DNA from 2 places in the Chimaeribacter sp. YP20170169 genome. Region 1 is predicted to be linked to the other one. Evidence: predicted binding sites of a transcription regulator. Region 1 holds the regulator's gene; the other holds the start of a gene.
What was found. The regulator sigma-54, encoded in region 1, starts transcription at its own class of promoters, with help from an activator protein. The targets are predictions, from matches to a motif close to GTTGGCACANNTTTCGCTNT.

Region 1 (7,006 bases):
TGCTGGCCGGCCTCTGCCTGCTGCGTCAGCACCGCATCGGCCGCCGGGCGGGCGCGCTGCTACTGTGCGGCTTTATGGCTTATCTTGCGTGGCTGCTGCTCTTTCCGGCTGGCCCCGCCTTGTAAAACAGTCAGGACACCAACATGGCGAACTTTGAACTCCAGCCCGGCTTCGACTTCCAGCAGGCCGGCAAAACCGTACTGCAGATCGAGCGGGAGGGGCTGGCCCAGCTCGATCAATATATCAATGACGACTTTACCCGCGCCTGTGAACGGATCTTCGCCTGTAGTGGCAAGGTGGTGGTGATGGGGATGGGCAAGTCCGGCCACATTGGCCGCAAGATGGCAGCGACCTTCGCCAGCACCGGCACGCCGGCCTTCTTCGTCCACCCGGCGGAGGCGAGCCACGGCGATCTGGGCATGGTCAGCCGGCATGACGTGGTGATCGCCCTCTCCAACTCCGGTGAGTCCAGCGAAATTCTGGCGCTGGTGCCGGTGCTCAAGCGTCTGCACGTGCCGCTCATCTGCCTGACCGGCAACCCGGAGAGCGCCATGGGCCGCGCGGCGGACATCCACATCTGCGTGCAGGTGCCGCAGGAGGCGTGCCCGCTTGGGCTGGCACCCACCTCCAGCACCACCGCCGCACTGGTGATGGGCGACGCGATGGCGGTGGCGCTGCTGGAGGCGCGCGGCTTCACCGCCGAGGATTTCGCCCTCTCCCACCCCGGCGGCGCACTGGGCCGCAAGCTGCTGCTGCGTGTCAGTGATATCATGCACAGTGGCAATGAGATCCCCCACGTCAGCCGTGACGCCACGCTGCGCGACGCGCTGCTGGAGATCACGCGCAAAAACCTCGGCATGACCGTGATCTGTGATGACTTGATGAAGATCGAGGGCATCTTCACCGATGGCGACCTGCGCCGCATTATTGATATGGGCATCGACTTCAACCGGGCGCGCATCGAAGAGGTGATGACGCCCGGCGGCCTACGGGTGCGCCCCGGCACCCTGGCGGTGGAGGCCCTGAATACCATGCAATCCCGGCACATTACCGCCCTGATGGTTGCCGATGGCGACCAGTTGCTCGGTGTGGTACATATGCATGACATGCTGCGCGCTGGCGTAGTTTAATGAAGGAAAGGCTCAATGAGTGATAACGCAGCAACTGTGAATACCTGTTACGGCCCGGTCAGCGCCGAGGTACTGGACCGCGCGCGGCAGATTCGCCTGCTGATCTGTGATGTGGATGGCGTCATGTCCGACGGCCTGGTCTATATGGGCAATCAGGGCGAGGAGCTGAAAGCGTTCAACGTGCGCGACGGCTACGGCATCCGCTGCCTACTCACCTCTGACGTGGAAGTGGCCATCATTACCGGCCGCTCCGCCAAACTGCTGGAGGATCGCGCCGCGACCCTCGGCATCCGCTACCTTTACCAAGGGCAGTCCAACAAGCTGATTGCCTTCCGCGAACTGCTCACCACGCTGGCGCTGCGCCCGGAGCAGGTGGCCTACGTCGGCGATGACCTGATTGACTGGCCGGTGATGGCCGAGTGCGGCCTGGCGGTGGCGGTGGCGGATGCCCACCCGATGCTGACGCCGCGCGCCCACTACACCACCCGCATCAGCGGGGGCAAGGGCGCGGTGCGCGAAGTGTGTGACCTGATCCTGCTGGCGCAAGGGAAGCTGGAGGACGCCGTCGGGCTTTCAATATGAGCAGAGCAAAGTTTCTGATTACCCTGCTGCTGGCGCTGGCCGCGCTGGTACTGATTGGCTGGAGCCTGGCCGATGAGGATGAGGCGGCACCGACGGCAGCCATCAACACCCAGGACCCGACCTACCAGAGCCAGCACACCGTTACCGTGGTCTACGACCCGACCGGCAAGCTGAACTACAAGCTGGTGGCCGATGACGTCAAATATTACACGGCGGAGGAGCTGAGCTGGTTCACCAACCCGGTGATGACGCTCTATGACGCCAACACCATCCCGACCTGGTCGGTGCGCGCCGATCGCGCCAAGCTGACCAAGGATCGGATGCTCTATCTCTATGGGCATGTTGAGGTCAACAGCCTGACCGCGACCTCGCAGTTACAGCGGATCAAAACGGACAACGCCCAGGTCAACCTGGTGAGCCAGGATGTCACCTCGGATGATGAAGTCACCCTTTACGGGGCCGCCTTCACCTCCAAGGGCATGAAAATGCGCGGCAATTTGCGGACCAAAACAGCTCAGCTGATCGAAAAGGTAAACACCTACTATGAAATCCAGACTTCAAACCCCGCTCCGTAACCTGCTGGTTGCCAGTTCGCTTCTGGCTGTGAGCGTGCCGGCCCTGGCGCTGAAAGATGACACCAGCCAGCCGATCCACATCGACTCCGCCCAGCAGGCGCTGGACATGGAGGGCAACACCGTGACCTTCACCGGCAACGTGGTGGCGAAACAGGGCAGCATCGAGATCAAGGCCGACAAGGTGGTGGTGATCCGCCCGCAGGGGCAGCAGGGCAAGGAGGTGATTGAGGCCTTCGGCAACCCGGCGACCTTCTACCAGTTGCAGGACAACGGCAAGCCGGTGAAGGGCCACTCGCAGAAGATGCGTTATGAGCTGGGGAATGACTATGTCATCCTGACCGGCAATGCCTATCTGGAGCAGCTCGACAGCAATGTGAAGGGCGACCGCATCACCTATCTGGTGCAAAAACAGCAGATGGAAGCTTTCAGTAACGAAGGCAAACGTGTTACCACTGTGTTAATCCCGACCCAATTGCAGGACAAAGGCACCCCGTCCAGCGGACAGAAGAAGAGTAACTGATCACTTATGGCTACCCTAATTGCAGAAAACCTCGCCAAGGCGTACAAAAACCGTAGAGTGGTGGAGGACGTCAGCCTGAAGGTGCACTCCGGCGAGATCGTTGGCCTGCTCGGCCCGAACGGCGCGGGCAAGACCACCACCTTCTACATGGTGGTGGGGATTGTGCCGCGTGACGCTGGCCGCATCGTGATTGATGACGAGGATATCAGCCTGCTGCCGCTGCACGCGCGCGCGCGCCGCGGCATCGGCTACCTGCCGCAGGAGGCCTCGATCTTCCGCCGGCTCAGCGTCTATGACAACCTGATGGCGGTGTTGCAGATCCGTGAAGACCTCACCAGCGAACAGCGCCGTGACCGCGCCGAGGAGCTGATGGAGGAGTTCCACATCACCCACCTGCGTGACAGCCTTGGGCAGGCGCTGTCAGGCGGTGAGCGCCGCCGGGTGGAGATCGCCCGCGCGCTGGCGGCCAACCCGAAGTTTATCCTGCTGGATGAACCCTTTGCGGGGGTGGACCCCATCTCCGTGATTGACATAAAAAAAATCATTGAGCACCTGCGCGACAGCGGGCTCGGCGTGTTGATTACTGACCACAACGTGCGCGAGACCCTCGACGTCTGCGAACGCGCCTATATCGTCAGCCAGGGGCGACTGATCGCCCACGGCTCCCCAAGCGATATTCTGGCCGATGAGCAGGTGAAACGCGTCTATCTGGGTGAAGAGTTCCGTCTCTGATCCACTTTTGCGTTGTTACCAGTAAGGGAAACCAGATCATCCTATGAAGCAAGGTTTGCAACTCAGGCTTAGCCAGCAACTGGCCATGACTCCCCAGCTCCAACAGGCGATCCGCTTGTTGCAACTCTCAACGCTAGAACTGCAGCAGGAGATTCAACAGGCATTAGAGAGCAACCCCCTGCTGGAGCAGAGCGATATCCACGAGGAGATTGACGCCAAGGAGACCACCGACAGCGAGGCGCTGGACACCCGCGAGGCGCTGGAGCAGAAGGATATGCCGGAAGAGCTGCCGCTCGATGCCACCTGGGACGAGATCTACACCGCTGGCACCCCCTCTGGCACCGGCACCGACTACAGCGATGACGAGCTGCCGGTCTATCAGGGCGAGACCACCCAGACCCTTCAGGACTACCTGATGTGGCAGGTGGATCTCACCCCCTTCTCCGACACCGATACCGCCATCGCCACCTCGATTGTCGATGCGGTGGATGACACCGGCTACCTGACGGTAACGCTCGAGGAGATCCTGGAGAGCATGGGTGACGAGAATGTCACCCTCGAGGAGGTGGAGGCGGTGCTGAAACGCGTGCAGCGCTTCGACCCGATTGGCGTGGCGGCGCGTGATCTGCGCGACTGCCTGCTGATCCAGCTTTCGCAGTTTATCCCTGACACCCCCTATCTGGCCGAGGCGCGGCTGATTGTCAGCGAACACCTGGATCTGCTGGGCAACCACGATTTCCGGACGCTGATGCGCTCGACCCGGCTAAAAGAAGATACACTTAAGGGGGCGATGCTGCTGATCCAGTCGCTGGATCCGCGCCCCGGCCAGTCCATCAACACCGGCGAATCTGAGTATGTGATCCCCGATGTGCTGGTGCGCAAGCACCAAGGGCAGTGGGCGGTCGAGCTGAATGCTGACAGCATCCCCCGGCTCAAAATCAACCAGCAATATGCGGCGCTGGGCGGCACGGCCCGCAACGACAGCGATGGCCAGTTCATCCGCAGCAACCTCCAGGAGGCCAAATGGCTGATCAAGAGCCTGGAGAGCCGCAATGAGACGCTGCTCAAGGTGACGCGCTGCATCGTGGCGCAGCAGCAGGCCTTTTTCGAGCATGGCGAGGAGTACATGAAACCGATGGTGCTGGCGGACATTGCCCAGGCCGTGGACATGCACGAATCCACCATCTCGCGCGTCACCACGCAGAAGTTCCTGCACAGCCCGCGCGGTATTTTTGAGTTGAAGTACTTCTTCTCAAGCCACGTCAGCACGGACAGCGGCGGGGAGGCCTCCTCGACCGCCATCCGGGCGTTGGTGAAGAAGCTGATTGCGGCGGAAAACCCCGCCAAACCTCTGAGCGACAGCAAGCTGGCGACCCTGCTCTCCGATCAAGGGATCATGGTTGCCCGCCGCACGGTCGCAAAATACCGAGAGTCTTTGTCCATCCCGCCGTCGAACCAACGCAAACAACTGGTTTGACCTAAACAGAGAAGGAAGACATTATGCAGCTCAACATCACCGGCCACCACGTTGAAGTCACTGATGCCCTGCGCGATTTCGTCAGTACAAAATTTGCCAAGCTTGAGCAATTTTTCGACCGAATCAATCAGGTTCATGTGATACTCAGCATGGAGCGAGTGCAGAAGGTGGCGGAAGCCACCGTGCACGTCAATGGAGGCGAGTTGCACGCCACCTCGGAACATGAAGATATGTATGCGGCCATCGACGGCCTGATTGATAAGCTGTCACGGCAGCTCAATAAACATAAAGACAAGTTGAAACAACACTAAGACTCACTGTAGCCAATCGCGCTACATCACCTGACCATCGGCCCTTCACCCTGCGGTGACGGGCCGATAAGCCATCAGGCGTGACTCAAGCGCTTAAGTGAAAGATGAGATGATAAACGACTCAATCATGCAATTAAGCTCTGTGCTCAGCGCAGAGTGCACCAAAAGCGGCGTCCACTGCTCCAGCAAGAAACGCGCCCTCGAGATCATCAGCGAACTGGCGGCGAAACAGCTGAACCTGCCGTCGCAGGCGGTGTTTGATGCCGTCCTGACGCGGGAGCGCATGGGCAGTACCGGTATCGGCAATGGCATCGCCATCCCGCACGGCAAGCTGGAAGAGGACACGCTGCGCGCGGTGGGCGTTTTCATCCGCCTGGATCAGCCGATCGCCTTCGACGCCATCGACAACCAGCCGGTTGACCTGCTGTTCGCCCTGCTGGTGCCTGCCGACCAGTGCAAGACCCACCTCCATACGCTGTCGCAAGTGGCGAAGCGTCTGGCGGATAAGAGCGTCTGCCGTCGGCTGCGCGCCGCGCAGAGCGATGAAGAGCTGTACCAGATCATTACCGAGTAGCCTGCTGCCGGTAACACAACGCCAAGAGTGAATTGCCAGGGGGAGTGACACATGGTGCTGATGATAGTCAGCGGCCGTTCCGGTTCAGGTAAATCCGTTGCCTTGCGTGCGCTGGAAGATATGGGGTTTTACTGCGTCGATAACCTGCCGGTGGTGCTGCTGCCGCAGTTGGCGCACGCGCTGGCGGAGCGCAACACCTCGGCGGCAGTGAGCATCGACGTGCGCAACATGCCGGAGACCCCGGAGCTGTTTGAGCACGCGATGGCCCAGCTGCCGGAGAGCTTCTCGCCGCAACTGCTGTTCCTTGACGCCGATCGCAACACGCTGATCCGCCGCTACAGCGACACGCGCCGCCTGCACCCGCTCTCCAGCCGCAACCTCTCCCTGGAGAGTGCGATTGACGAGGAGAGCGAGCTGCTGGAGCCGCTGCGTTCCCGCGCTGACCTGCTGATCGACACTTCCGAGATGTCGGTGCATGAGCTGGCAGAGATGCTACGCACCCGCCTGCTGGGCAAGCGCGAACGTGAGCTGACGATGGTGTTCGAGTCGTTTGGCTTCAAGCACGGCATCCCGATTGACGCCGACTATGTGTTTGACGTCCGTTTCCTGCCCAACCCGCACTGGGACCCCAAACTGCGGCCGATGACCGGTTTGGATCGCCCGGTGGCGGCCTTCCTCGATCGCCATACGGAAGTGCACAACTTCATCTACCAGACCCGCAGCTACCTGGAGCAGTGGTTGCCGATGCTGGAGACCAACAACCGCAGCTACCTGACGGTCGCCATCGGTTGCACCGGCGGCAAGCATCGCTCGGTCTATGTGGCGGAGCAGCTGGCCGACTACTTCCGTTCGCGCGGGAAGAATGTGCAGTCCCGCCACCGCACCCTGGAAAAGCGCAAATCATGACGGTCAAACAGACGGTGGAGATCAAGAACCGGCTCGGGATGCACGCCCGGCCGGCGATGAAGTTGTTTGAGCTGGTGCAGAGCTTCGACGCCGAGGTGCTGCTGCGCAACGACGCTGGCGTGGAGGCGGAGGCCAGCAGCGTGATTGCGCTGCTGATGCTGGACTCGCCAAAGGGTCAACACATTGAGATCGAGGCCAG
Region 2 (7,006 bases), 410 kb from region 1:
GGTATGGCTGTCGGTCACCAGCACCCCTTCGATGCCTAATGCCCGCGCGCCCTCGACATTGTCCAGCGAGTCATCAAAGAAGACCGCCTGATCGGGCTTCACCCCCTCCTGTTGCAGCACATGCTGGTAGATACGCGGCTCCGGCTTGCGCATACCCAACTCCTGCGACAGGTAGATGGCATCCGCGGCAGCGCGCACCTCCGGGTACTGTTCCGGCCAGTAGGTGCTGTGCAGCCGGTTGGTGTTAGAGAGCACCACTACCCGGTGCCCCTGCTGGCGCAGGCGCTGCATGATGGCGATCACCTCTTTGCGCAGGCCAACGAATACCTCCTGCCAACCGGCGGAGAATTGCTCATAGCTCAGCGCGATGCCCAGCTCGTCACACAGCAGCGCGGCGAACTCCTCATCACTGATCTCGCCGCGCTCATGGCGGTGGAAGGCATCCCCTTGGGTGAATCCGGCGCTCAGGGCGGCCAGCGGCACGCCGCTCAGGTTGCTCCACACGCCCAGTACACGCCGGAAGTCGATATCAACAATCACATTCCCTAAATCAAAGATATACAACATGGCACACTCCTGATTTTGCGATGCGGTTTTCCACTGTAGCGGGAAAATTTAGCCCTGAACAGGGTGAAAGGCGGACGGAAATGCAGGAAAGATCCCAGACGGGAAGTACGGGCATAAAAAAAGGACGCCCTAAGGCGTCCTTTTTGTCTCATGCAGCGAGGCGGCGGAGGATTAACCCTCTTTCGGGCCGCGGCTTGCACGCTTACGGTCGTTCTCGGTCAGGTGACGCTTACGGATACGGATGGAGGTTGGGGTCACTTCCACCAGTTCGTCGTCATCGATGAACTCCAGAGCTTGCTCCAGGGACATCTTGATCGGCGGAACCAGAACCGTTGCTTCGTCCGTACCGGACGCACGCATGTTGGTCAGTTTCTTACCGGTCAGGCAGTTCACGGTCAGGTCGTTGGAACGGGAGTGAATACCGATGATCTGGCCTTCGTACACTTCCGCACCGTGGCCCAGGAACAGCTTGCCGCGATCCTGCAGGCTGAACAGGGCGAATGCCACTGCCTTGCCCTGGCCGTTGGAGATCAGCACGCCGTTCTGGCGCTGGCCGATTTCACCCGGACGCACGTCGTCGTAGTGGCTGAAGGTGGAGTAGAGCAAACCAGTACCGGAGGTCATGGTCATGAACTCGGTACGGAAGCCGATCAGGCCACGTGCCGGGATCAGGTAATCCAGACGGATACGGCCCTTGCCGTCAGGGATCATGTCCTTGACGTCGCCCTTACGCTCACCCATCGCCTGCATCACAGAACCCTGGTGCTGCTCTTCGATGTCCAGCGTCACGTTCTCGAACGGCTCTTGCGTGCGGCCGTCGATTTTGCGGTAGATAACCTTCGGACGGGATACGGCCATCTCGAAGCCTTCACGACGCATGTTTTCGATCAGCACCGACAGGTGCAGTTCGCCACGGCCGGAAACGCGGAACGCGTCAGCGTCTTCGGTCTCTTCCACGCGCAGTGCCACGTTGTGCACCAGCTCTTTGTTCAGACGCTCAAGAATCTGACGGGAAGTGACGTACTTACCTTCTTTACCGCAGAACGGCGAGGTGTTGACGTTGAAGTACATGGTCACGGTCGGCTCATCCACGCTCAGCGCTGGCAGCGCTTCCACGCTCTGCGGGTCGCAGATGGTGTCGGAGATGTTCAGCTCGCCCAGGCCGGTGATAGCAACGATGTCGCCAGCTTCAGCCAGTTGGGTGTCGATACGCTCCAGGCCCAGGTGGCCCAGTACTTTACCGACTTTACCGTTACGGGTTTTGCCTTCGCTGTCGATAACCGTAACCTGCTGGTTCGGCTTCACTTTACCGCGCTTGATGCGGCCGATGCCGATTACGCCCAGGTAGTTGTTGTAGTCCAGCTGGGAGATCTGCATCTGCAGCGGGCCGTCAAGATCAACGCTCGGTGCAGAAACGTGGTCAACGATCGCCTGATACAGCGGGGTCATGTCTTCCGCCATGTCATTGTGGTCGGTGCCCGCGATGCCCTGCAGCGCAGAAGCATAGATCACCGGGAAGTCGAGCTGCTCGTCAGTCGCATCCAGGTTAACGAACAGGTCGAACACCTGATCGACAACCCAGTCCGGACGCGCGCCCGGGCGGTCAACTTTGTTGATGACCACGATAGGTTTCAGACCGTTGGCGAAAGCCTTCTTGGTCACGAAACGGGTCTGCGGCATCGGGCCATCCATTGCGTCAACAACCAGCAGCACCGAGTCTACCATGGACATCACACGCTCTACCTCGCCGCCGAAGTCGGCGTGCCCTGGGGTATCCACGATGTTGATGCGGTAGTCATTCCAGTTAATGGCGGTGTTTTTTGCGAGGATGGTAATCCCACGCTCTTTCTCCAAATCGTTGGAGTCCATTACACGCTCGGTTGCTTCAGTACGTTCGTCGAAAGTACCGGACTGTTGCAGCAACTTATCAACCAGGGTGGTCTTCCCATGGTCAACGTGCGCAATAATGGCGATGTTACGCAAATTTTCGATCACAGCTTTGCCTCAGGCATTAGAAATAGCGCGCTATTGTACACGTATTAATCGAGGTTCTAAACAAGATCACATCGCACAACGTAAAACAACATGACTCCGGTTAGTTTGTGATCCCTTTCACGGTGCAATGTTTACAAATTCGCCCTTTTGCGCACCAAAACAGCGCACACTTTTCGCCCGTACGCACCTTTTTGGTGCAAAAATCCCATACTGGTGCATACTGGTGGGGGAGTAAAGGCACGAAAAGAGGGATAAATCAGCGCTTCGAAAAGTTGGCACACTTCTCGCTTATATCTACACAGAGCGAAAAGCGAATCAGGGTGAAACGCCTGGCAAAAGGCGAGCCGCTACTCTGCAACGGGAATTCGTTCCACGACGACAAAAAAATCCGGGAGAAACTAGTATGTCCGCTGAACATGTTTTGACGATGCTGAATGAGCATGAAGTGAAATTCGTTGACCTGCGTTTCACTGATACCAAAGGTAAAGAGCAGCACGTCACTATTCCTGCCCACCAGGTAAACGCTGACTTCTTCGAAGAAGGCAAAATGTTTGATGGTTCTTCCATCGGCGGCTGGAAAGGCATCAACGAATCCGACATGGTGCTGATGCCGGATGCCAGCACCGCGGTGCTTGACCCGTTCTACGAAGAGTCAACCCTGATTATTCGCTGCGACATTCTTGAGCCGGGCACCATGCAGGGCTATGACCGCGACCCGCGTTCCATTGCCAAGCGCGCCGAAGAGTTCCTGCGCTCCTCTGGCATCGCCGACACCGTGCTGTTCGGGCCAGAGCCGGAGTTCTTCCTGTTTGACGACGTGCGTTTCGGCAGCAGCATCGCCGGCTCCCACGTGGCCATCGATGACATCGAAGGCGCCTGGAACTCCTCCACCAAATACGAAGGCGGCAACAAAGGCCACCGTCCGGCCGTGAAAGGCGGCTACTTCCCGGTTCCGCCGGTTGACTCCTCCCAGGACCTGCGCTCCACCATGTGTCTGACCATGGAAGAGATGGGCCTGGTGGTTGAAGCGCACCACCACGAAGTGGCGACCGCCGGTCAGAACGAAGTGGCAACCCGCTTCAACACCATGACCAAGAAAGCGGACGAGATCCAGATCTACAAATACGTGGTACACAACGTGGCCCACGCATTCGGCAAGACCGCGACCTTCATGCCGAAACCGATGTTCGGTGACAACGGCTCCGGTATGCACTGCCACATGTCGCTGTCCAAAAACGGCAACAACCTGTTTGCGGGCGACAAGTACGGCGGCCTGTCTGAAATGGCGCTGTTCTACATCGGCGGCATCATCAAACACGCGAAAGCGATCAACGCCTACGCCAACCCGACCACCAACTCCTATAAGCGTCTGGTCCCGGGTTATGAAGCACCGGTCATGCTGGCTTACTCCGCCCGTAACCGCTCCGCCTCCATCCGTATCCCGGTGGTGGCAAGCCCGAAAGCGCGCCGCATTGAAGCCCGCTTCCCGGATCCGGCTGCCAACCCGTACCTGGCGTTCGCTGCCCTGCTGATGGCTGGCCTTGATGGCGTCATCAACAAGATCCACCCGGGCGATGCGATGGACAAAAACCTCTATGACCTGCCGCCGGAAGAAGAAGCAGAAATTCCAAAAGTGGCCGGTTCCCTGGAAGAAGCGCTGGCCTGCCTGGATGCAGACCGCGAGTTCCTGACCCGTGGCGGCGTATTCACCGATGACTCCATCGATGCCTACATCGCGCTGCGCAAAGAAGAGATGGACCGCGTGCGCATGACGCCGCACCCGGTTGAGTTCGAACTCTACTACAGCGTGTAATCGCCCAGGTCAGACGATTTTTTGTTGCCGTGGAAACTTTCAGCCCATCTTCGGATGGGCTTTTTTCTCCACGCTCTTGCCTACAATATTCCGCTAATCGGTAATAATTACCGCCAGGACAGATAATTCGCACCACTCTGGTGCAGGAGACTGCTTTATGGCAACTGGCAAGCTGCCCGATGCTGGGCAGATCCTGAACTCCCTGATCAACAGCATCCTGCTGCTGGACGAGGAGCTCGCCGTTCACTATGCCAACCCGGCCGCGCAGCAATTGCTGGCGCAAAGCTCGCGCAAGCTGTTTGGCACCCCCCTCCCCGAACTGCTGGGCTACTTTTCGCTGAATATCGGACTGATGCGCGAGAGCCTCAATGCCGGGCAAGGTTTTACCGACAACGAAGTGACACTGGTGGTGGATGGGCGCGCGCACATCTTCTCCCTGACCGCACAGGCGTTGCCGGAAGGATTTATTCTGCTGGAACTGGCACCGATGGATAACCTCCGCCGCCTGAGCCAGGAGCAGTTGCAGCACGCCCAACAGGTCGCCGCGCGCGATCTGGTGCGCGGGCTGGCCCATGAGATTAAAAACCCCCTCGGCGGTTTGCGCGGCGCGGCACAGCTCCTGTCAAAGGCGCTGCCCGACCCGATGCTGAATGAGTACACCAAGGTGATCATTGAGCAGGCTGACCGCCTGCGCAATCTGGTGGATCGCCTGCTGGGGCCACAGCGGCCCGGGCAGCACATTACCCAGAGCATCCACCAGGTGGCCGAACGGGTCTGCCAATTGGTGTCGCTGGAGAAACCCGCGAATGTCACGCTGGTCAAGGATTATGACCCGAGCCTGCCGGAACTGGCGCACGATCCGGATCAGATTGAACAGGTGCTGCTGAACATCACCCGCAATGCCTTGCAGGCGCTGGGTGAACAGGGTGGCACCATTACCATCAGAACCCGCACCGCCTTCCAGATCACGCTGCACGGCGTACGTTATCGTCTGGCCGCGCGGATCGATATTGAGGATGACGGGCCGGGCGTGCCCTCACTGTTGCAGGATACGCTGTTCTATCCCATGGTGAGCGGCCGGGAAGGAGGGACGGGCCTGGGCCTGTCCATTGCACGGAATCTGATCGATCAGAATTCAGGGAAAATTGAATTTAACAGTTGGCCGGGCCATACCGAATTTTCGGTTTACCTGCCTATTCGCCAGTGAGGTTTGCTATGCAACGAGGGATAGTCTGGATCGTCGATGATGATAGCTCCATCCGCTGGGTGCTGGAACGTGCACTCACCGGGGCGGGCCTGAGCTGCTCCACCTTTGAGAGTGGCAGTGAGGTGCTGGATGCTATTGCCACTCAAACCCCTGACGTGTTGCTGTCAGATATTCGGATGCCGGGAATGGATGGGCTGGCGCTGCTAAAGCAGATTAAACAGCGCCACCCGATGCTGCCGGTGATCATCATGACCGCCCACTCTGACCTGGACGCGGCGGTCAGCGCCTACCAGCAGGGGGCGTTTGATTACCTGCCCAAGCCCTTTGACATCGACGAGGCGGTGGCGCTGGTAGAGCGCGCCATCAGCCACTACCAGGAGCAGCAGCAACCGCCGCGCAGCCAGCCGGTCAGTGGCCCGACCGCCGACATCATCGGCGAAGCGCCAGCGATGCAGGATGTCTTCCGCATTATTGGCCGGCTGTCGCGCTCCTCCATCAGCGTGCTGATCAACGGGGAGTCCGGCACCGGCAAAGAGCTGGTGGCCCACGCGCTACACCGCCACAGCCCGCGCGCCAAGGCGCCCTTTATCGCGCTGAACATGGCTGCCATCCCGAAGGATCTGATTGAGTCCGAGCTGTTTGGCCATGAGAAAGGGGCATTTACCGGTGCCAACCAGATCCGCCAGGGGCGGTTCGAACAGGCGGACGGCGGCACCCTGTTCCTCGATGAGATTGGCGATATGCCGCTGGATGTGCAGACCCGCTTGCTGCGCGTGCTGGCAGATGGCCAATTTTACCGGGTCGGCGGCTATGCGCCGGTCAAGGTGGATGTGCGCATCATCGCCGCCACTCACCAGAACCTAGAGCTGCGCGTGCAGGAGGGCAAGTTCCGTGATGACCTGTTCCACCGCCTGAACGTCATCCGTGTCCATCTGCCACCGCTGCGCGAGCGCCGTGAGGACATTCCACGGTTGGCGCGCTACTTCCTGCAAGACGCGGCCAAGGAGCTGGGCGTGGAGGCGAAAAACCTCCACCCGGAAACCGAGGCGGCGCTGACCCGCCTGCCGTGGCCGGGCAACGTGCGCCAGCTGGAGAATACCTGCCGCTGGCTGACGGTGATGGCCGCCGGGCAGGAGGTGCTGATTCAGGACTTGCCGGGCGAACTGTTTGAGACCAGCGCGCCGGAGAGCGGCGGGCCGTCGCTGCCGGATAGCTGGGCGACGCTGCTGGCGCAGTGGGCTGACCGCGCGCTACGTTCCGGCCACCAGAACCTGCTCTCTGAGGCGCAACCGGAGATGGAGCGCACCCTGCTAACCACCGCCCTACGCCATACCCAAGGGCACAAGCAGGAAGCGGCCCGCCTGCTCGGCTGGGGACGCAACACCCTGACGCGCAAGCTGAAAGAGCTGGGCATGGAGTAGCAC

Region 2: glnA (glutamate--ammonia ligase) is a predicted target of sigma-54. The motif match lies at 2,834-2,853, and genes of this name have one in related genera.

Annotation. Positions count from the first base shown of each region.
Region 1 is NZ_CP176824.1:3,416,798-3,423,803, forward strand. Features, by position in the region: gene ACK3SD_RS15585 (calcium/sodium antiporter) at 1-125, shown strand, start outside; gene kdsD (arabinose-5-phosphate isomerase KdsD) at 144-1,130, shown strand; gene kdsC (3-deoxy-manno-octulosonate-8-phosphatase KdsC) at 1,146-1,712, shown strand; gene lptC (LPS export ABC transporter periplasmic protein LptC) at 1,709-2,287, shown strand; gene lptA (lipopolysaccharide ABC transporter substrate-binding protein LptA) at 2,256-2,807, shown strand; gene lptB (LPS export ABC transporter ATP-binding protein) at 2,814-3,539, shown strand; gene rpoN (RNA polymerase factor sigma-54) at 3,583-5,016, shown strand; gene hpf (ribosome hibernation promoting factor) at 5,040-5,327, shown strand; gene ptsN (PTS IIA-like nitrogen regulatory protein PtsN) at 5,425-5,901, shown strand; gene rapZ (RNase adapter RapZ) at 5,953-6,807, shown strand; gene npr (PTS phosphocarrier protein NPr) at 6,804-7,006, shown strand, end outside.
Region 2 is NZ_CP176824.1:3,830,490-3,837,495, forward strand. Features, by position in the region: gene yihX (glucose-1-phosphatase) at 1-567, opposite strand, end outside; gene typA (ribosome-dependent GTPase TypA) at 739-2,562, opposite strand; gene glnA (glutamate--ammonia ligase) at 2,966-4,375, shown strand; gene glnL (nitrogen regulation protein NR(II)) at 4,533-5,582, shown strand; gene glnG (nitrogen regulation protein NR(I)) at 5,591-7,003, shown strand.